Regions from separate parts of the Dehalobacter sp. MCB1 genome, predicted to be linked through region 3. Evidence: riboswitches for the same ligand, from Rfam matches in the RefSeq annotation. Region 3 holds a riboswitch; each other region holds the start of a gene.
The links. Region 3 has a riboswitch for cobalamin ahead of A7K50_RS09905 (cobalamin-binding protein). Riboswitches for the same ligand answer to the same signal wherever they lie in the genome.
Positions count from the first base shown of each region.

Region 1 (7,753 bases), on a different contig from region 3:
ATAATACTGTTCATCAAAAATCATAAAAAGTCATTCGAATTCTTTGAACTAAGCATTACATGTGAGGTGACATTATATGAATAAAGATTCGCGAGATTTTAGTTTTTCTTTTAAGACTCTCGGCTCCATTGCAGCCATTTTAACAGCTGGTTACGCCATAGGACATCACAAAGAACAAAAGTCCCTAATAATCCGTCGCGCAAGAAATCGAAGAATAATGCTGGCATCTTTGCCGTTAGCTTTATTAACTACCGGGCCATTAGCGCGTAAAATCGTTCAAAAAAATGTAACAAAAGCAATTACCATTTTAACAACAGATGAATACGGTAAAAATGTCATAGAGCTATGGACTGCCATTCATCGGGCCGGTGTTCAAAATATTGTTGAAAACAATTTAAGGGCAACACAAGGGACAACGATTAATAGGCCGATTGGCAGTTCAAAAAGGTTTGACGGGTTCGATAACCTTATGTTTGTTCCACCCCAAATGACGATGGTCTCTAAATCGGGCGAGACCGCAGTTGACATGAAAGTGACACTTGGCCCCAAGGCAGCCAAACCTCTTACAGTCAATATACCTCTCCTTATTTCTGGAATGGCTTATGGAATTGCTCTAAGTGAGCCCGCAAAAATAGCTTTAGCTAGGGGAGCAAAACTAGCGGGGACAGCTACAAACTCCGGTGAAGGCCCCTATCTGAAAGAAGAACGCGACGAAGCGGATAAATATATTCTGCAAATTGCCAATTGGCCGTGGGGGCTACGCACGGACCAAGAAATTGCTTCTGCGGACATGCTGGAAGTACATATTTCGCAAGGAGGGCAGAAAGGCGTCTTCTATATAGCTCCGGATGAAATTAAAGGCAAAGCACGTAAACTTATGGGTTTATCCCGCAATCAAGGTATATCGGGTCTACCTGCTCCTCCCGGTGTACAAAGTGCCGCAGATTGGCCCATATTGGTCAATAACCTGCGTAATAAGGCGAATGGAATACCCATTGCTCTGAAATTGATGGCCACGGACAAAATTGAAGAAGATTTAGGTTTAGCTGTGGATGCAGGGTTTGATGTCATTGCAGTCGACGGAACGCAAGGTGGATCTCTTGTTTCCAACCCCACCATGCAGGATGACTTTGGAATTCCCAGTCTCCATGCGTTAGTTCGCGCGGTCCGTTACTTACAAAAACGCGGAATTCGAGAACAGATAAGTCTGATTGTATCTGGCGGCTATTTTAATCCTGGAAGCTGTTTAAAAGCACTTGCGCTTGGCGCTGATGCTATTTATCTGGGTACCGTCCCCTTATATGCCTTAGCCAACAAGCAGCACAAAAAAGTAATCCCCTGGGAGCCTCCTACAGTCCTTGTTAGCTATGCATCAAAATATAACAAAAAGCTGAACATAAACTTAAGCGCTGAAAGGGTATCGAATGTCTTACGTTCTATGACGGTTGAAATGGAACAAGCCATTCGTGGTTTGGGGAAAACTTCTATCAAAGAACTAAGCCCTAGCGACTTAGTGGCGCTTGATACGTTTTCTGCTGAATTAACTGGGGTAAAAAGAGCCTATTAGTTTAATTATAAACCTAGAATTTGCTTGAATTCTTCTTTTAACTGTTTCTTAAACTGTAGATTCGGCTTTACGGTTACCTTATTTTCGCGCAATTGAGGCAGAATCTTGAGGAACCCGTAGTCTTCTTTTTCAACTGTTTCGATCATTTCCTTTACCTTATAAGATTTTCGCATATTCATCAATCCCCTCTCCCTCTTAAAGATTTAGTTCACGATTAATGATCAATTCCTTGAGAGCTTCGTTGTTATGACAAATGTTGTTCCAAATACTATCGATGATCATAGCATCAATCTGCTGAAACAGATATTTTTCGCTTTGAACATAGATGATGGCGCATACTTCACTTTTAAAGAATAAAGGAACAACCATAATTGATGCATCGTCGCTGATCCTAAAGTCTTTATTAATAATTGATTCCTGAGCCAGCTCCTTTAATGTGGCTCTATTCACAATCGGTACTTTTTTATATGAGGCAATCTCTTCAGAGACAATCAGATAATCGGAATGCGTCTTTCTAATATTATATAGTTTAAATTGGATATTGATTACCTTTGTGATACTTTTAATAAAATAGGGATCATTAATTTCTTTGCCAATGTTTTTGATATCTTTAATCATTTCAATGACCGATGCGTTGTTTAAGATTCTTAATATCCCCATCAAGGCGACACTGATTTCATTCAACATGGCATTTTTTATAACGGAAGACTCAGACAATATAGCCTCCATACTAAGCTCACCGTAAGGTGTTTTAACGCCAATTGTTTTAAAACTTAGAAACGGCAGCTTAATCATTAACAACCATAATAAAATATATAGGACGATTCTCATCCCTTGAAATACGGGTGCTTGAAGAATTTGAGCAAAGACACCTAAATGATCTGTATTTATCCCTACAAGATTGCCTAGAAATAACTCCTCACAGAAATAAAAGCCAATAAATATTGCGATAAGTGCGATAAATATTCCCCATATTTGTCTGGCATTTAACTGTTTTACCTGATAAAGTGTTTTAGACAAAAACGTTTCAAATGTGCCGAAGCATATTATGATCACTGCTCCTAAAATGGTTCCTAAAGCAGTACCACAAGCTATCCCTATTAAGATTCCGTATTTTGCAATCATATTATTGCCCTCACTTTTATCCGATTACAACACCAGTACCAATATATGGAAATGTATAGTCAAAAATTACTCCTTGTGGAATATTGGAAATAATTTCTAATATACAAATATATAAACAGCTCCTTCCAGGCAGTATCCTTAACAGGATCACTTCAGAAAGGAGCTGTTGTCCTATACATTCACTTACAAAATGTACAATAACTGTGTTTTATTTGGTTTTATCAAATTCTGTCAGTTTCTGAGCAAAATCACCATAAAATCTATACAGCGGATGTGTTGGACTAGCCGGCAGCTCCCCGCTTTCATCATATGCTAAGGTAGAAACCATCAGCGAAGCTGCAGCTACAGCAGGCAGTACGCTTGGCGCCCCTTTGATCGGCCCATAAAATAGGAAATCGCTCCACAGGACGGCCGATACTGCATGCACTGCAGCATTTATGGCGGAAAAGCCTTCCCCACCCCACATTTCCCGGCTTTCTTTCCACATATACGTCCCATTAGCAGGGGCTGATCCAACCGGCCAGCCGGTTTCCGCTTTGATTTGTTTACCTGCCAGGGCTGAAAAAGAAATAGACGGAAGATTCATTACGGTCGTATCGATTAAGACTGAGGAAAAATCTTTTGCTCCAATGGCTGTCAGCATTTCACGGCATGCCTGTACCCTGCCGGAAGGAGTCTGGTTCGTTTCATCGAAGACCTGCAGGACCACGTGTTTGATTCCCAATTCTTTTAATACCGCTGCCTGGCCGATCATGTCTTTATCCCAAGGTGTAATGCTGTTATATAAAATTTTGTCCTGAATACCAAGGCTGGCAGCATATTCTGCCGTATCAAGACGCGCTTTTTCGCCCCAAATGTCAATAGCAAAAGGGCGGTTGCTGATTGTAAGGTAAAAATCAATATATTCCTTCATCTCATCTGCGGAAACCGCTGTCATAGCGACTATGGCAGGTATCCCTGTCTGATCGGACAGCTCTTCCTGCCTGAGAATGTATAAACGGGCTTTTTCACGATCAAATTTCCTGTCACGGCGGCTTTCTAGAATACGGTCTCCGTTATGAAATATTGAGGATATAAGCAGAGGCGGATTATCTCCAGGTTGGCCACCGATAATCATGTCACAGATACGGCAAACTTTTGGTGTTAAGTCATATTTAAACATTTTTTCTCCAATATCTCTTTGGATGATTTAGCAATCGTATTATACCATATATTATTGTAAATAACCATTATTTAACAGCAATTGCCAGATTGAGCGATTATTAAAAATTAATTTGACTTGACTTTATTTATGATTTTCGTTATCTTAATAGAAGTTGAATATATGTATACAATCTTAGGTGCCCCACTAAGGGGAGAATAGGAAAATCGGTCTAATCCGATACGGACCCACCACTGTATAGACGAGTCCCCGCTGATCCACTGGCGTATGCTGGGAAGGTGCGTTCAGGACGTTTGAGTCTGAGTCAGGAGGCCTGCCTAAGAGGTAAAAGTCTTTCCTGGGTAATGGAAAGCGGCGGTGATGACGGCAAAATCCCGACCACAAGAAAATTTGTGGTGGGGTTTTATTTTTTATCGGCTACGGATGGCCTAACAAATAATTTTATTTAATTGGAGGTTTTTTAAATGAGCAGCCTTACAAAATTTCATGGTTTGGAAAATCTGAAAAATGCGACTGGGCAGGAACTTGAAACTGCGTTACAAGAACTGATGGGCGGAATCAAAGCGCTCGATCAGGAAGCTTTGGCAGGTATGAAAAGCCGTGTAGATGCGAAAATTAAGCCCCTCGGAAGCTTAGGTGTCTTAGAGGATATTGCACAACAGCTCGCAGGCATATTTGGCACTACACACCCCCAAATCAATAAAAAAGCAGTCCTGCTTATGGCCGGAGATCATGGTGTTGTCGTCGAAGGCGTCAGTGCTGCACCTCAGGAAATCACGAAACAAATGTTCTATAGTTACCTAAATGGCGGTGCAGGCATCAATGTCCTCGCCCGGAACGCCGGAGCAGATGTTATTTGTACGGATATCGGCATTGCCACCCCATTCGACGCTCCTGAACTTATGGCCTACCGGGTTAAAAACGGAACAGACAATATGGCGAAAGGACCGGCAATGACCCGTCAAGAGGCCATACTTGCAATACTGACTGGTGCAAGGATTGCCGCCAATGCGATTGACTCTGGTGTTAATCTGTTAGCAACAGGTGAAGTCGGTATTGGCAATACAACACCGAGCGCTGCCTTAATCTCTGTGTTTACCGGTCACTCTGTTGAGGATGTTACTGGCCGCGGAACGGGCTTAAAAGATGATGCCCTGATTAATAAGCAAAACGTGATTAAATGCGCAATCGAAATTAATCAGTGTGACCCTGCCTCGCCGATTGATACCCTGGCTAAAATTGGTGGACTCGAAATTGCTGCGCTCGTTGGAGCAATCCTCGAAGCTTCCTATCAACATGTACCGATTATCCTCGATGGCATCATTTCATCTGCTGCAGCAATAACCGCAGCAAAACTGGCACCCCTATCCACTTCCTATATGATTGCTTCTCATAGTTCAGAAGAGCTTGGACAGCATCTAGCTCTTCATCAGCTTGGGCTCAAACCTAGACTTGACTTCCATATGAGACTTGGAGAAGGCACAGGTGCCGCCTTGATGTTCCCGATGGTCGAGGCAGCCCTTAAAGTCGCTGATGAAATGGCCACATTTGAACAAGCTGCAGTTACCACTGGAGACTTCTAAAATCTGCAAAGAAAGATAAAAAAGACATGTAGGGCATAATCCGTTCATGTCTTTTTTGCATATTCATCGATATTCAATAAGCCTTTCATTTTTCTTTTGTTCAAGATTATATTTTAAATCTGCGACACGCTGGACATAACCATCAGGATCATATAAGCCGCCGTCTTCTACCATCTTAAGAATGTCTTCAAGGCCGTAGTGATTAGATAACAGCATCAGATCAAAGACAAACTCATCGGCATAGCCTTGATCAACCCAGTAATTTCTGTAATATGCCAACTTCTCTATGTCTGACTTTGCAGTAGTGATTTGGATATTATTAATTCCTTCGGCTCGATAAACTGCCAAAACCAATTCATACGACAAATCATTTTCTTTACAAAGATTAAAGATAATGCCCTGGGGGTCATTCGGCAAAATGACATAAATCACGGAAATCTCCTGCGCAGTAGCAGACATTCCTTCTGCTTGTTGAACGGAGTGAGAGCAAACATATACAAGGATAACAATAGGAATGATAACGAATAAGCTACGACTAAAACCTTTTCTAACAAACATGATGCCCACCCCTTGCTTATTAAATTTTCTAGTTATTCAGAATACTAAAGCCCCTTTCAAGAATCAAGACCTTAAAATATAAATTAGTGTGTATTAGACAATATTCTTAATATTCTGATATTATTATATCATAAATATTTTGTCCGATATATATCATTATCTTAGGATCAATATTTATTTTATAGCTATATGTTTCTTTTTGATAATATATGCTGTCTGTTAAAAACTAATAAATATTTTCTAAAAATGACAGTATTCTCTAATATTTTCTATTAATGAGCTGGTTAAAAAATCTGCATAATGATACAATATTTTTATAATTCGCAGACTATCTGTAGATAAAAATTTAATAAAGGGTGTAAGAATGGACATTTTTTTAATTATTGGAATCGTTGTAGGCGCTCTTGCCGTAGTCGTAGGCATGATTGTCAAAGGAGCCAATGTAGCTGTGCTGTTGAATCCAGCTGCGGCCATTATTATTCTGATCGGGACAACTGCAGCCGTGATGAACTCATTCCCAAGAAAAGAATTCTTGAACATTCCGAAAGTATTAGCTGCCCTTTTTCGAGAAAAACAACCGTATGATGCGGTGTCGTTGATTGAACTTATCACCGATATGGCGATGACAGCCCGTAAAGACGGCTTATTGTCCCTTGAACAGACGATTATGGAAATTGAAGACCGTTATTTGCAAAAAGGGCTAAGCCTGGTAGTTGACGGATTGGAGCATGACTATATTCAAGAAATTATGGAAATGGAAATTGATAATATGGAGGACCGTCACCGTGCCAATGCCTCGATATTTTCCGCGGCAGGCAGCTATGCTCCGACGCTGGGAGTATTAGGTGCGGTCGTAGGACTAATCGGAGCGCTCGGTAATTTAAATGATACGGAAAAACTTGGCCATATGATTGCCGCTGCATTCGTCGCGACATTGTTTGGTATTTTTCTCGGCTATGTTGTCTGTCACCCAATCGCTTCCCGCTTAAAAAGAAAATCTGCTGCCGAAACTAAGAATATGCGCATTATTGTCGAAGGAGTTCTGGCCCTTCAGGCCGGAGAGAACCCTAGCAGCATTAAAGTAAGATTGACTGGCATGCTCGATCCAAAAGAAAGAAAAATCCTAGAGGAAAAGGAAAAAAATAAACAAGGCAGCGGTGAATAAGGATGTCGAAGAAAAAGCAACACCATGAAGAACATGTTGATGAATCCTGGCTGCTGCCGTATTCCGACCTGCTGACGCTTCTGCTTGCACTTTTTATCGTTATGTTTGCCATAAGTCAAGTCGATAAAGTAAAACTGCAGCAGTTGAGCGAGTCTTTTAAGGAAATTTTTGCAGGTGGTGCCAGCTTTTTAGAAAAGGAAAGCGACCAAGTGGTAGAACTTGAGCCATCCAGTTCTGAGGATGTTTTTGCTTCTGAGCTTGAACAAGATAAGATGGCAGATATAAAAAAACAACTTGAAAAGGAAATCTATGAAAGCGGTTATTATAATAACGTCAAAGTAAATCTGGATAAGGAAGGTTTGCAGATCGTTATTCAGGATGTGATGCTTTTTGCGTCGGGTGATGCGGAAATCCTCGATGCGTTCTCCCCTCTCCTTCTGCAGATCGGGAAAATGCTAAATGATATGGATAACGATATAAAAGTCGTAGGCCACACGGACGACCGTCCCATCCATACTGAGAAGTTTCGTTCCAACTGGGAATTAAGCGTGATTCGTGCAATTAACGTCATGAATTTTCTGGTTAATCAGGGC
Region 1 covers NZ_LXPC01000010.1:58,403-66,155, reverse strand. The annotation lists gene A7K50_RS06645 (FMN-binding glutamate synthase family protein) at 77-1,567, shown strand; gene A7K50_RS14165 (hypothetical protein) at 1,573-1,746, opposite strand; gene A7K50_RS06640 (hypothetical protein) at 1,763-2,692, opposite strand; gene A7K50_RS06635 (tetrahydromethanopterin S-methyltransferase subunit H) at 2,901-3,854, opposite strand; cobalamin riboswitch at 4,014-4,190, shown strand; gene cobT (nicotinate-nucleotide--dimethylbenzimidazole phosphoribosyltransferase) at 4,319-5,437, shown strand; gene A7K50_RS06625 (hypothetical protein) at 5,501-5,995, opposite strand; gene motA (flagellar motor stator protein MotA) at 6,360-7,160, shown strand; gene A7K50_RS06615 (flagellar motor protein MotB) at 7,163-7,753, shown strand, end outside.
Region 1: it holds a riboswitch for cobalamin, as region 3 does, so the genes downstream of both, cobT (nicotinate-nucleotide--dimethylbenzimidazole phosphoribosyltransferase) here and A7K50_RS09905 (cobalamin-binding protein) in region 3, are expected to answer to the same signal.

Region 2 (7,753 bases), on a different contig from region 3:
AGGAGTCCGAATAATACTAAACAAAAACTAAGAAACTCTGTGCGTAAACTCCGAAACTATGTAAAATAAGGCAAATATTTTTGGGGAGCATTAGTCTGAAATAGTCTATTGCTCCTTTGTTTACATTTGACTTTTCTGAATATTCAGAAAAGTATTTGTTTAACATACACAAAAAGTTGACTGCTATAAACTGAATACGAGCGCTCATGTTTAAGATATGATCTGTATTTTAAGTAAAGGAGGAGAGGTATAGACTCACGAGTCTAAAAAACCATGACTTCATTGCGCAAATGTATAGCATCTAAGGGACTTTTAACATGATCTTTTTTATTTTCACAAATTGGAATGGAGTGAACAGGATGGAAAATAACCAGTTAGAAAATGGCTCGGTAGTAGACAAGATTAAATCCGTTCAAATCAGCAGACGTTCTTTATTTAAATTTGCCGGGCTTGCTGGAGGTGTAGCGGCACTCGGGGGAATTGCTGCCAGCAGCTTTGGTGATGCAAAGTCCATTGATACGATGATGGGATGGGAATCAGAACAAGGGGAAGTATATTTTAATCGTGAGCCATTTAGAGTAGATAAGCCTGGCTATGAGATTAAAGGACCAGTCAATCGTGTGGATCAAGACGTTGATTCACCAACCTTTCGTCGTCTGTACTATCAGGAAGATGCTTTACTAAGCCAAAAAGGCGAAGAAAATTTAATGCCCAGATTGAAGGAATATTACGCAAAGCATCCTGATAAACTGGAAAGCGATAGAGCATGGTTCACCAAACTTCTTCCGAACCTCGCTGAAGAAGAGAAAAAAATGAATAAGGATATGTGGGGGATTGCAACCGCATGGAACAAGGCTTGGACCAGCATGCTTGCTCCCTTAGTAGGGGACCCAAAAGAGTGGGACTTTAAGGGTGTAATCAAAGAACCATTAAAAGTTAAGGATCCAAAAGAAACAAGCAAACTCATTAAAAAAATGGCAGGCCTCTTTGGTGGGACTTTAGTGGGTATTACGAAAGTCAATCCGAGGTGGATCTTAGGCTGGGGTGGTGGCGTGGACCCCAGGATGCTTCCAATTTTAGCTGCGGTAGGAATCGATCCAATAACGCCAAGAGGGGTAAGAGGTGGTCCCATAGACATCCCGGATTGGTGGCAATATGCAATTGTCATTGCTGTACCCCATGAACCTAATTTAATAGAAGCAACACCGCTTTTTTACAGTCCATTTGAGGCATATACGCGGTCAGGTCTTGCTGCTGCAAGACTTACAGGTTTTATCAAAGCTTTGGGCTATCCTGCCAGATATAACGGAAACCCAATTATAGGGTGGGATGAACTTTTACCCACACCGTTAGCAATTGATGCCGGATTAGGTGAGATGGGAAGGCCCGGCATATTGGTTACACCTGAATTTGGACCCTCGGTAAAATTGGCTGTTGTACTGACAAATCTTCCTATGGAGCCAGATCGGCCAATCAACATGGGCTTAAAAGATTTCTGCGACAAGTGTGGTATTTGTGCGGAAAAATGTCCTGGTGGCTCTATTCCAGCCGGACAACCCGAACTGCAGGACGATGGCGTGGTACGTTGGATGTCAGACAGAGAAAAATGTCAGAACTATTATGCTTCTGTTCCCGTCAGGCATATGTGCGGTGTTTGTTATTCTGTGTGTCCGTGGCGCAGATATGATAATGCATTGCATAAGTATAGCCGTGAATTGGCTGTAAGAGATCGAACCGGAATAGCACATCAAATCATGCTATGGGGGCAAAAGAGCTTTTATCCGAGTCCGTCAAAGGACGATTATAATGCTCCGACGTGGGCGACTTATAAAGACGTGCCTTGGTGGATGAGAACGGATATGTTCTTTGACGGAATACCGGAAGGCATCTTTAAGAAATAGGAGGGATAGCGGATGAGCCTTTATTCGTTCATTGCAGGAATGGGAACAGCAGTAGCTGTGTATTGGTTGTATTCATGGTCGAAGCAGCGTGGTCAAAGCTTAAATTGGTGGAAATGGTTAGTCGTTTGTGCGTGGGTTTTATTACTCTTTTTAACGGATATATTTATTTTCACTAGTCTCGGTGAAAATGAGTCACGTGCTGCTTTAATGGGAGGAGTCTTTTTGACTGCAATCACTGTAATTTCAGGAGTCGGGATCTGGCGTTGGTTTTTTACTGTACCGAAAGCAAAAATAACTGATAATGCATCTAAAATGTAATTATTTTTGTTCTCAGTTTTAAGGTAAGGCTGAATGGTTTGCTGCCCAGAGAGAAAACAAAAACATAATCGCTGGGCAGTCGAACCGTTGCCGTAAAAGCGTGGTTGGCAGTTCGAGAAGATTTGAGGGACACTCTTGTAGCCGGATCTAACAAGACTTGGAACTACATGCACTATGTTTCAATTTGAGGCGAGAAGTGCTGAGAAAGGCGCGTAGTGCGGATATAATAAACGATGGTATACCGGGAGATGTGTAATTTTGTCTAAAATTCATTTAAAAAAACTGTTCTTATTTATGTTTTTTGGATCTTTAATGATCGCATTATTGTTTAGTTTTAAGGGCAGACAGATGGATGTCCAGCAATTCTTACCCTCTATGCTGAGCGATGCTCAGGAGTTTAAAGCGATTGAAACTCACCCTCTGACCTATGCAGGCTATAAGAATATCAACGGTCAGTATACGCTGCAGGGATACGTAGTTTTTGGTCAAGGAAACGGCTATGGCGGTCCTGTATCTGTCTTAACGGCTACAGATTCCAATGGTAACATTTTAAAAGTCCAGGTTGTAGGGTATGCTACGGAAACACCATCCTATATTCATTCAGTTTTGAGTGGGGATTTTCCGAAACAATTTATAGGTAAAGCTGTAGATGAACCGCTGGAAATTGGTCGGGATATTGACAGGGTGACGGGCGCTACGCTTTCATCGAGAGGGATTACCAATGCAGTCCACCAGGCTAGTCACGGGTTGGGTAGAAACCAATTTGGCTTGAATATTTCAGAGCCTTCGGAGAATATTAATTTGGGGATCAAAGAAATAGGTTTGGCTTTATTAATATTTGCAACGATCATAGGAGTGCGTTTGAAAATCAAGAAGCTGCGATGGATAGTTATTATATGCAGTATATTTTTTACAGGTTTCTGGTTTAACTGTTCAATTTCGCTTGCAAACATTGCCAGTGGATTAATGGGATTCTTCCCAGCTTTTAAACAAAATCTTTTTTGGTATATTTTGATCGTCGGGATTCCATTAATTATCTTCTTAAGCGGGAAGAATCTATACTGTTATTGGTTATGTCCTTTTGGAGGAATTCAGGAAATACTGGCAAAAATCGGAGGCGGAAAACTAAAATGTAATCATAATGTAGCGACATCGCTGCAAAAAATTAAATACGTGTTAGTCTGGATCGTGCTGATTTTATGCTTCTGCTTGAAATCACCCAGTGTAGGGGGCAGTTATGAACCCTTTGGAGTCCTTTTTGGATTTCAGGGGGTGAGTGTGCAATGGATACTGCTCAGCATTATCCTGGTTGTATCGTTGTTTATTAGAAGATTTTGGTGTTTATACTTTTGCCCAGTCGGGGTGATAAATGAAATCATAATGAAAGCAAGACGGTTCGTAAATTCCCTTTTCCAAAAGAAACAGGAACAAGGTATTCTAACGAATAAAGGAAGGTCACTATGAGGCACCTTGGCTCTAAGGAAATATTTTTCTGTACTTTGACAGCGACAATCTTATTTTTAGTTATACTCTTACTATTTAGCAACATAAAACAACTTTTATAACCATTCACCAGCGTTAATTAAATTGACGCTCGCCGTTAGATGTCCATTATCTGCATACTATATCCACGAAGAAAAATAATATATAATCAAGGTAAGGGTAGTTCTGTCTGCCCATATCTCTAATTATCAGGAGATTTAGGCAGGACAAGGAAACAACATAATTACATTTTCACATATTAATTAGTCTAAGTATAAGGCTAAGTACAAGGGAGTGTAATCATGAGTGATAATGATCTACCATGGCTGAAACACACAAAATTATTCCGGTCGCCAATAGATGGTTGGAAGAAAGTTTTTGCGGATAGAGAAAGATTGTTATATCCCAAAGGAAGCATTATTATTAAACAAGGCATTACGATTGAGAAGCTATTATATATTTTTACAGGGACGGTTGAATATTCGAAAGTTGACGAAGAAGGCAATGAGGTTCTCATTGATGTCTTGGGTGCAAATAATTTATTTATGATTGCGCCATTGTTTACCGGTATTCCCCCTCTCGGTTCATTTACGGCTGTTGAAGACACAGTAGCCGCTGCAATTTCAATTCAGGAAATGAAAAGTTTGATGAAGTCTGATTTTACGCTTACTGAAGAGCTGCTCTACGACCTTTCAATGAAAAGTAATAACCATATAAGCCGGCTGCAGAAACATTACACTTACAAGGTAGACCATAGAATTATCGAAACTTTATGTGCACTTGCAGATCAACAAGGGATGCAACTGTTTATCAATCAACAAGATTTGGCTGAACTTGCAGATACAACAAGAGTAACGGTGTCAAAATTATTTCGCGACTTAAAATCTGAGAACATTATACGGCCAATATATGGAGGGATCATTATACAGGATTATAGCCGTCTAAAAAACTGGCAGAAACATATTTAAAGATCTACAATTAAGACCAGCTAGTACCTTGTCAACCTTAAAACTGTAATATAATGGGGAGCAGATTTCTTTTAAGACAAGGCGGAGGATTGAGGCATACCGAGCGTATGGTGATTGACGACAACGCAGTATTAACAGAAATCTGCCGCCAGGATATATAGATTTAGGGTTGACATGGTACTAGTATTTTCTCCTGATGTCATACGGATATAATGTTGGGGATTCAATGAATTTATTATTGATTTGATAAAGAAAAGATTTTTTAGGAGGTTATTAAATGCCAACTTATGACTTTATCTGCGAAAAGTGTGGTCACAAGTTTTCTGTTTTTTGTAGTGTTAGTTCAAGAGACAAACAAATATGTCCGCAGTGCGCTGATGATAAAATAACTCAGCGGTTTACAACGGTTAATGCCTATGGAGTTAAAGGTGGTAAAACCTGTTCATCTGGGAAATGTAGTCCTGGCTGCAAATGTTAAAATCTCACCATCTTTTCTCTTGACTTTTCTTCAATTTCATTTAGAATAAGACGTAATAATCATACATTCTTTTTTGGTGTCTCTTATCGAGAAGAATAGGGAATCAGGTGCAATTCCTGGACGGACCCGCCGCTGTAAATAGCTGTGATGACTGTACGATGCCACTGAGAAATCGGGAAGGCACAGAAATCGGTTAAAGCTATGAGTCAGAAGACCTGCCAATGAAGATATCAACATGAAGCAATGGTAAAGTTTCAGTTTGAGAGTTAGTATCTCTCAAAACTGGAACTTTTTTTGTATGCATGTCGTTTACATAGTTTAGATTTTTATATGGAGGCTTTCATCCGATGGAACCTGCGGTACAGCTTAAAATAGAATCTCTTGCTTTTCCGCCTGAAACAAAAAAAGTATTAAAAGATATTGACTTAACCATTAATCAAGGAGATTTCATTGCTATTACAGGGGAAGCTGCATCGGGCAAATCGATGTTGCTTCATAGCATCACCGGAGCAGCGCCTCAATTTTTCAATGGGCAGTTAAACGGTACCATTAAGGTGATGGGGCAAAACATCCATGAAATCCCCTTAGCAAAAATGTGCGATTACATCGGTTATATGATGCAGGAGCCGCAAAATCAGATTGTCAGTATCACGGCGGCGGAAGAGGTTGCTTTCGGCATTGCCAATATGGAACTTCCTTGGGAGGAAATTAAGAATAGAGTCAAAAAAACTTTACAATTCGTTGGACTGGAGGGTTTTGAACAAAGAAATACGGATGGGCTGTCCGGCGGTCAAGCTCAAAGAGTGGTATTGGCAAGTGTTCTAGCGATGGAAACTCCTATTCTTGTTTTAGATCAGCCCACCGCAGAATTAGACGGAAAGGGAAAACAAGACCTCTATTCTCATATCGCTTATTTAAACAGAGAAAAGGGAGTTACCGTGATTATGGTAATGGACCGGGCCTGCGATATTCTCCCCTATACCAATCGTATTCTTATCATGGCTGAAGGAGCCATTAAAGAAGAATGCAGCCCTGATGACTATCTAGAACGGTTAAATAAAAAAACTAGCCCAGCAAAAAATATTACAGCAACAGATAAAAAAATAATTGAAGTGAAGGATCTAACCTTTACCTATAAAGGGGATTTTAAGGGATGTGAGAAAATTGATTTGTCGATTAATCACGGCGATTTTATTGGGTTGATTGGACTCAATGGTTCAGGCAAAACGACGCTCTTAAAGTTAATGGAAGGTCTGCTTGTCCCGGATGCTGGTGCAATTCAGATATTTGGCAAACCCCTAACCAAAAGAAATTTTGCAACCATACGCAGTCAAATAGGTTTTCTGTTTCAAAACCCTGATCTTCAAATTTTTTCGAATACAGTAAAAGACGAGGTAGCATTTATTTTAAGAACAAGGAAACTGCCGAGAGGGGAAATTGAAGAGAAAGTGAATGGAATTTTGACTGAAGTCGGGCTGTTGGCATACGCCGATATCCATCCGCATAGGCTCAGCCGTTGCCAGCGTCAGAAACTGGCAATTGCCTCTGTTTTAGTAGGAGATCCTGAGATTATCATGGCTGATGAACCGACCTCAGGCTTAGATGAAGAACAAAGTGTCGTGATCATGGAGCTGCTCTCAGCATTTCAGCAGCAAGGTAAAACAGTTATTCTCGTTACCCATGATCTGGGTTTGGCCAAACAATATGCCAATCGTATTGTGGCAATGCACAAGCACCGTCTGGCATTGGATATTCCGGCCCAAGAGATTGGTTCTTATGAAAAGACCCTTAAAGACATCGGGTTAGATTTCCAGAAGGAAGGCGTTGATTATGGATTTCATTGAAAAAATTGATCCACGTACGAAGTTGGTATGGTGTTTAACACTGATCCTTACGGCTTTGTTTTCGCAGAATCTGATTCTGGAAATTGGGATGATTGCATTGGTAATGATTACGGACTGTATTTTTTCTAACCATTTAAAAAAATATAAAATACTGCTGCCAATAATGCTTTTAGTAGCCTCGCAGATTGTTGTCATACAGCTATTGTTCTGCCGGGATGGAGATATTCTCTGGAAATGGGGTATTCTGTCTGTTTATACAGGCGCTATTCCGGCTGCTGCTTTGGGTATTTCCCGCACGGCAGCCGTGACTTTGGCTGCTGTTCAGTTTACGACCTGGACTTCTGCCATAGATGCGGCTTTAATGCTTATAGTGTGGGGTGTTCCTTATCGTTATGCTATGTTGGTCGTTATGACAAAACGTTTTTTTCCTCTGATGCAAAAGGAGTATCTGGCAATTTCAGAGAGTCAATCGGTTCGGGGTTATCCCTCGGAAGGGATTAAAAATAGAATCAAAAATCTTCCGTTAACGTTTATGCCGTTGCTCTATCGCACAGTCCGGCATACTTCAGATATCGCTCTTGCAATGGAGTTAAAAGGCTATGGCCGAAGCAAGCAGCGGACGTTTGGCAAACATTTGCATTTAAAAAGCTGGGAAATGATCAGCATGACGGCTCTTGTCCTATTTTTCATTACTGTTAACTTAGTACCTTGATAACTTCAAAATGCATGTAAACAATTTAACGAGAGGGAAATATACAAAAT
Region 2 covers NZ_LXPC01000003.1:81-7,833, reverse strand. The annotation lists gene A7K50_RS01420 (helix-turn-helix domain-containing protein) at 1-14, shown strand, start outside; gene A7K50_RS01415 (reductive dehalogenase domain-containing protein) at 360-1,901, shown strand; gene A7K50_RS01410 (hypothetical protein) at 1,914-2,219, shown strand; gene A7K50_RS01405 (4Fe-4S binding protein) at 2,478-3,683, shown strand; gene A7K50_RS01400 (Crp/Fnr family transcriptional regulator) at 4,004-4,669, shown strand; gene A7K50_RS01395 (zinc ribbon domain-containing protein) at 4,947-5,147, shown strand; cobalamin riboswitch at 5,205-5,385, shown strand; gene A7K50_RS01390 (ABC transporter ATP-binding protein) at 5,495-6,991, shown strand; gene A7K50_RS01385 (energy-coupling factor transporter transmembrane component T) at 6,978-7,703, shown strand.
Region 2: it holds a riboswitch for cobalamin, as region 3 does, so the genes downstream of both, A7K50_RS01390 (ABC transporter ATP-binding protein) here and A7K50_RS09905 (cobalamin-binding protein) in region 3, are expected to answer to the same signal.

Region 3 (7,753 bases):
GGCGTGAAGTTCACCAATTTCATCAATAAAAAGAATCCCGCCATGGGCTTTCGTGACAGCACCCATCTTGGGCTGTGGTATCCCCGCCATCCCCATGGCACCTGCGCCTTGATAAATTGGATCATGGACAGAACCGATCAGCGGATCAGCGATCCCTCTCTCATCGAATCTGGCCGTCGTACCGTCAATTTCAATAAATTTTGCCTCACTTTTAAACGGCGAGAGCGGATTTTTCATAGCTTCTTGAAGGACAAGCCTGGCCGCGGCTGTTTTGCCGACACCCGGAGGCCCGTACAGTAGAACATGCTGAGGATTCGGCCCACATAAAGCAGCCCGAAGTGCTTTCACACCTTCTTTTTGTCCAATGATTTCCGCAAAGACTTCCGGTCTGGTCTTTTCCGACAGCGGGATCGTCAAAGATATTTTACGCATTCTTTGCAGCTTTTCTTTTTGTTTCACGGACTCCTTCTCCACAGCAGATCTCGTCGAGTACTGCTGCCTTAACATCGTCCAGAAATAAATTCCAACAACCAATACAAAAGCCAACTGAATCATTGCCAGTAGTGACCCAAACCCCAAACCTTCCATTCCAGTACCTCCTGCTCAACACTCTCTATGTAGTATTTACCAGATCAGAAGATTCAAAACATATTGCGAAAGTCACCCGCAAAAATCGTTGCATTAATTATATTAGAATGATATCATTATTATATCAATTAAATGTTTGATCCAGTTTGATTTAAACTGGTTTTTCACAAAGAAAGGATGATAGCTATGATTGAAAAAAAAGCATGGAAAGTTAACGGGTTCCTGGGCATTCTCATTTTTTTAGCCCTTTTGGCTGCTGCAACATTTAATATTGTTGCCTCAGTTCAAGAAACAGGATTCACGAATATCGTACTAGCAGTGGTTCTGCTTCTTCTGGCACTGATTGTCTCAACCGGCATCCAGGTTATCCAGCCGAATCAAGCCAAAGTACTGACATTTTTCGGCAGCTATATCGGCAGTATCCGCGAACCCGGTATCTGGCTGACGGTTCCGTTCGTTGCCGCGAAAAAGATTTCCCTGAAAGTCCGCAACTTCAACAGCGAACGTTTGAAAGTCAATGATGTCGACGGCAATCCGATTGAAATTGCTGCAGTTGTCGTGATCAAAGTGGTGGACTCGGCTAAAGCTGTATTTGATGTAGACAATTATGAACAGTTTGTAGAAATCCAAAGTGAGACAGCGCTGCGTCATGTTGCAACCAAATATCCTTATGACAATTATGAAGAAGGTGATGTTTCCTTAAGGGGCAACACCGAGGAAGTAGCCGAAGAAATTGCGAAGGAACTTCAGGAGCGCCTGACACTTGCCGGCGTGGAAGTAATTGAAGCACGCCTAACCCACCTGGCCTATGCCACCGAGATTGCGAGCGCCATGCTTCAGAGGCAGCAGGCTAACGCAATCCTGGCTGCCCGTCAGAAAATTGTGGAAGGTGCTGTCGGAATGGCCCAGATGGCTATTCAGCAGTTGGAAAACAGCGGGACAATTGAACTCGACGACGAACGCAAGATGGCAATGATCAACAACCTGCTGGTCGCAATTGTCTCTGACCGTTCAGCCCAGCCAGTACTCAATACCGGCACTCTGTATTAAAAAATAAAAAAGGCGTCAGCAGGAGCAGGATAATGGCAGACAAGAAGAACTTTCCGCTGCGTATCGATCCAAAGTTATTCAGCATGATTGAAGAATGGGCGTCCGACGAATTCCGAAGCGTCAACGCTCATATTGAATATCTCTTACGGGAAAGCGTCCGGAAAGCAGGAAGGATTCCTAAAAAAAAATCCGATTGACAAAAAGGGCCTTCTATGCAATATTGTAAGCGTAGAGAAATGAGAAATGAATGATTGATCCTAGGTGCCTCAGAATGAGGAGACGAATTCTGAATGCCACTGGATATGATCCGGGAAGGCCGGAAGGAGAATGACCCGTAAGCCAGGAGACCTGCCTCGGATTAGGAAGATGATGTATGGTAAAAACGCTTCCTTTAATGATTAAGCCGACTTAGAATGGGAAAGTCTCTTAGAATTAAGAGACTTTTGTTTTTGTTTTATCTTAAAAGAATCAAAACAAAGGAGAAATGATTATGAAGAAAAAACCATTTGTACTACTGCTGATTCTGACCATGGTCCTTACCCTGGCCCTTGGCTTGGCCACAGGCTGTTCAACAAAAAACCAACAGGCCCAACAGGAAAAGATGTTTACGGACACGCTGGGCAGAGAGATTACCATCGACAAGTATCCCCAGAAAATTATTTCTTTAGCCCCTGCTATCACCGAAATTCTCTTTGCCATTGGACTTGATCAAGAAATCATTGGTGTTTCAGAATACTGCGACTATCCTGAACAGGCGCTGACCAAAGAAAAAATGGGCGGCTTTAAAGACCCGAATGTGGAAATGATTGTCGCTGCAGATCCGGATATGGTCTTTATCTCCGCCGGCGTACAGGAAGATGTTATCACGAAGCTTGAAGAACTAGGCACGACTGTCGTTGTGCTCGATGCCGATACGATTGATCAGGTCATCAGCAATATTGAATTGGCCGGTTCTCTGACCGGCAAGGAAGCTGAGGCTACTGCGCTGAATGCAAATATGAGAACCAGAGTAGAAAATATCACTTCCAAAGTCAAAGGCCTGGCCAAACCAAGCGTATTTGTTGAAATCTGGGATGATCCTTTGATGTCAGCCGGTTCAACCAGTTTTGTCAATAATATTATTGAAGTTGCCGGTGGTGTTAATATTGCTGCCGACAACACGGAAAGGTATTATAATTACAGCATGGAAAATTTGCTTCAAGCCGATCCGGATTACTATATCATCAATACCCATGCACATACCCCTGCAGATATCCAAAATCGAGCCGGCTATAAAGTCTTAAGCGCCGTGAAAAACAACAGGGTATTTGCAATTGATGACAACCTGATCAGCAGAGCAGGCCCGAGAGTTATCGAGGGTCTGGAACAAATGGCGGTAACGATTCATCCCGAAGTTTTCGGTAAATAAACGGAGTTATCAATCATGGATGTATTAAAAAGCAGGAAAAATTGGAAGTACTTGCTGATCATCTTCACTTTATTTTTGGTCATCGTGGGCATTTTCTGCACAACGATTGGCTCCGCGAACATTTCTTTTAAAGAGAGTGCCGGGGTTATCCTGAGCAAAGTACCTTTATTGAATCACTGGTTTCACGCGGAAGACTATTCACAGGTCCACCAGACAATTATCTGGACTCTGCGTATTCCAAGAATCATTCTGGCAGCTTTGGTCGGGGGAGCCCTAGGGGTTATAGGAGGTACGCTGCAGGGTTTTTTTAAAAACCCAATGGCAGATCCTTACGTGATGGGGGTATCTTCAGGTGCAGGTTTGGGAGCCACGGTCGCCATTGTTACAGGAGCAGCCGGTTTCCTGGGTATGATTGAAATTCCTGTTTTTAGTTTTGCCGGAGCATTTCTCACAACCTGGATTGTTTACTCCCTGGCCAGAGTTGGAAAAAAAGTTGTTGTCACTACACTGCTACTGGCAGGTGTCGCACTCAGTGCGTTCCTGTCAGCAGTCATGTCTTTTCTGATGGTTTTAAATACGGAAGATATCGATAAAATCTATCTGTGGCTCATGGGCAGTTTTGCCAATAAGAGCTGGGAACATATCCAGCTTGCCGCTCCGTTCACGATTATTGGCATCATTGTCTTATTTACTTTAGCCAAGGAAATGAATGCGATGGTTTTTGGCGACAGTACCGCTCAGCATCTGGGTATCAATCTTGGGAAACTGCAGATTATTCTTCTTGTCGCTACTTCACTGACAACAGCTGGCGCTGTGGCTGCCTGCGGCTCGATTGGTTTTGTCGGATTGATAGTTCCGCACATTGTTAGGATTCTAGTCGGTCCGGATCACCGGATCCTGCTTCCGCTCTCTTTCTTAGTGGGCGGAACTTTTTTGGTGATTACCGATACGATTGCCAGGACATGCATGGGTTCACAGGAAATCCCTGTCGGTGTCATTACCGCGCTTTTTGGCGGGCCCTTTTTCATCTATCTGCTGAAGAAAAAGAAAGAGAGAGGAATATAAGTGGAGCCTTCAATCATTGCCAGTAACCTCACATTTGCCTACGGCAGTAAAAATATTCTGGAAAGCTTAAGTCTGGAAATCAGCAGGGGCAGTTTTGTGTCCATTATTGGACCCAACGGGTCCGGCAAGTCTACCCTGCTAAAAAATATTACCGCAGAAATTACTCCCCAGAAGGGGGTTGTCTTGCTCGACGATCAGGATATTTTTAAGATTAAGAAAAAAGATCTTGCCAAAACGATTGCAGTCGTCCCCCAGGATACCGGAGGGGATTTTGCTTTTTCTGTCATGGAGACGGTACTGATGGGCAGAATGCCCCATCAAAAGCGATTTGAGGGCGATTCTGAAAAGGATGTGGAGATTGCTCAATGGGCGATGGAGCTGACAAACGTCTGGCACCTGAAGGACCGCTCTGTGAACGAACTAAGCGGAGGTGAGCGGCAAAGAGTCATTGTGGCCAGAGCCTTAACTCAGGAACCCAAAGTCCTGCTGCTCGATGAACCAACCTCTCATTTAGATATCCAGCACCAATATGAATTGCTGGAGCTTCTGGATCGTTTGAATAAAACTAAAGGCCTGACCGTGATCGCTGTTTTGCACGATCTTAACCTTGCCGCCCAATTCAGCCATAGAATCATTCTTCTGGATAAAGGCAAAATTGTGGCTTATGGCAGTCCCGTTGAAGTGCTTACAGCCCAGAAGATCCGTGACAGCTACCATATCGAAGTTGCGATTTCGACGAATGAAATCACCGGACGCTTTAATATTATTCCGTTAAGTAAAAAGAAGGACCGGAGTGAGGCTGCCAGGGATGTACGTATTCATTTACTCTGCGGAGGTGGAAGCGGTGTCTATCTGATGGAACAGTTGGTTCAGGCCGGTTATCAAGTGAGCTGCGGCGTCCTGAACATTGGAGATTCGGACTGGAAAAAAGCCAAAGAACTTGGCATTGCCGTATCAGAAGAAGCTCCTTTTGCCCCCATCTCCGCCGAAGCGTTTAACATGAATGAAGACCTTCTAAACGAAGCGGACCTGATCATTGTTTTGTCTGTTCCTTTCGGGTACGGGAACATCGTCAATTTAGAACAAGTTTCAGCGGCTTTACACCTTAAAAACAAAAAAGTAATGATTGTGGAACCTGAATCAGAACAGTGGGATTACACAGGAGATTTTACCGGTGGCAAAGCTGACAGCCTTCTCACCGGCATGATACAGCATGGTGCAGAGAAGTTCGAAAGCATCCGGGAACTATTAGGTAGGATCGGAGGAAAATGATTTGCTTCTGTGGACTTACGAAACAGGTGATACCGTTGAGCGCTATAAAGACAGTATCATTATTTTTTTCAAGGATGACCGCAAGGTTCTGAGTACCGCCCATTTGAACGGTGGCTACCGTGAAAACCTGAAATTTGTTTTTAACCACGATATTAATTCGGGAATGGGCTTGACGTGTGACATCACTCCAACCGTCTATGAGGAACATATGAAGCTGATTGCCACGGAATTGGGTCTTGATCCTGAAGCCTCCGCAGGTCTTCTGACAGCTGCTGCCATGAATAATGCGGCTATTCGGACAGCAAGCTACGAAGATCTGACCGTCACCGCAGTGGTAACCGGCGGCATCGAAATGAACGGCGGCCGGATCGGTGATCCAGCTTTCTTCCATGAACGGCAGGGGGAAACGGTAAACATTCCGGCTGGAACGATTAATATTCTGCTGTATATCAATGCCGATCTTCCGGAAGAGACCCTGACCCGAGCACTTGTGACTTGTACAGAAGCCAAAACGGCTGCCCTGCAGGAGCTTATGGCAGGCAGTTGCTATTCTAGGGGCATCGCCACAGGATCAGGCACAGACGGGACGGTCATCATCTGCAACAGCAACTCTGGCTCCAGGCTCTTCTATGCCGGCAAACACAGCAAATTGGGAGAACTGATTGGAATCACCGTCAAACAAGCTGTGAAGGAGGCTCTTTTCCTGCAGACCAGCCTATGTCCGGTCTGCCAGTTCAGCCTGCTGAACCGCTTAAAAAGATTCGGTATCAATGAAGAAACCCTCTGGCAAGAATACCAGAAGGGCATCGGTGTCCTGGAATGTCAGGGATCCACGTCTCGAACAGGAGTTCCGAATCAAGCGGAATCGAGAAAACCGGGATCGCTGGATAAGCAAAAGTTCCTGAACAGGTTAATAAAGATAGAACGCGAAGGGGAACTAGTGGTCCCGGCTACGCTCTATGTCCATCTGATGGATCAATTGGACTGGCAGTTATTATCGCCTGCCCAGGCCGCCTCCGAAGGGAAAATCATCATTGAACGTCTCAGGAGAAGCTATGATTTACCGGATGATTTTCTGAATGATTTCTTAATTTCCTACAGCTCCGTTGACGATGCCATAACGGCAATGTCCCATTGCTTTGCAGTGCTAACAGTAAGGATCATTGCTGCAGCGAAGTTCGACTAGAACAGTATCCTCAAATTGTTGTTTTTTCATTTTGTATATTACATTATCATTATGTGAGGGTAAGTCTGTGAGCCACAATACCGCTTTTCGGCTATTGCGCCATCCTTGGCGCAAAAAGCCGCGCTGCGCTATCCTGCTCCGCTCACAGCGGAACTGTGCCCCCCAGACTGATCTTAGGGTTAAGTAGGTTTGCATGCCAGAATACAACTCATTATTTGTGGTACTAGCCGTTCAAACTAAAAACAGCCGCTGGCGAAACTCATTCGTCGGCGGCTGTAAAATTTGCTTGGAAGCTTTATACGGAATTCCCCTCGATTCTGATCCCGCATTCTTTATATGATGGCTTAATAGACCCAAAATTTAACGTCATGTAGTCTATCCGCGGCCAAGCGGAGCACGATGCGGAGCGCGGCTTTTTGCGCCATGGATGGCGCAATAGCCGAAGAGCGGTTAGGGTACATGACGTAAACCCTAAGTTTACAAAAATACTGCCAATAGCATAAAACTATTAACAGTATCTCATAGGTTTAGATTTATTCTACTTAAGCTGATTCTTCCTTCTTGCTATCCGCTGTGATAAGCTCAGGTTCAATTCGCTGAAGGATCGTATCCTTGGTAACGACGCATTTGGTGACATCCGAACGGGTTGGAATATCATACATGACATTCAGCATGATTTCTTCCATAATCGCCCTAAGACCCCTCGCTCCCGTATTACGGCGAATCGCTTCTTCAGCAATGGCTTTAAGCGCATCTTCTTTAAACTCCAGCCCTACACCGTCCATTTCCAGCAGTTTTTCATACTGTTTGACCAAGGCGTTTTTGGGCTGGGTCAAAATGCTGACTAGCGCATCCTGATCTAGGGCATCCAAGGTGACAATAACAGGAAGTCTTCCGACAAACTCGGGAATTAACCCGTATTTTAAGAGGTCTACCGGCAGGATCTGCCTTAAGAATTCCCCGACGTTCTTTTCATTCTTCTTTTGAATTTCCGCCCCAAAACCCATCACTTTCTTGCCGATGCGGTTTTGAATCAGCTTGTCAATCCCATCAAAAGCCCCGCCGACAATGAACAGGATGTTCGTGGTATCGAGCTGGATGAATTCCTGGTGGGGATGCTTGCGTCCTCCCTGCGGAGGAACACTGGCTACTGTGCCTTCCAGGATTTTGAGCAGTGCCTGCTG
Region 3 covers NZ_LXPC01000012.1:430,660-438,412, reverse strand. The annotation lists gene lonB (ATP-dependent protease LonB) at 1-588, opposite strand, end outside; gene A7K50_RS09915 (SPFH domain-containing protein) at 775-1,638, shown strand; gene A7K50_RS09910 (hypothetical protein) at 1,671-1,835, shown strand; cobalamin riboswitch at 1,825-2,009, shown strand; gene A7K50_RS09905 (cobalamin-binding protein) at 2,129-3,046, shown strand; gene A7K50_RS09900 (iron chelate uptake ABC transporter family permease subunit) at 3,062-4,111, shown strand; gene A7K50_RS09895 (heme ABC transporter ATP-binding protein) at 4,112-5,383, shown strand; gene A7K50_RS09890 (adenosylcobinamide amidohydrolase) at 5,385-6,569, shown strand; gene clpX (ATP-dependent Clp protease ATP-binding subunit ClpX) at 7,112-7,753, opposite strand, start outside.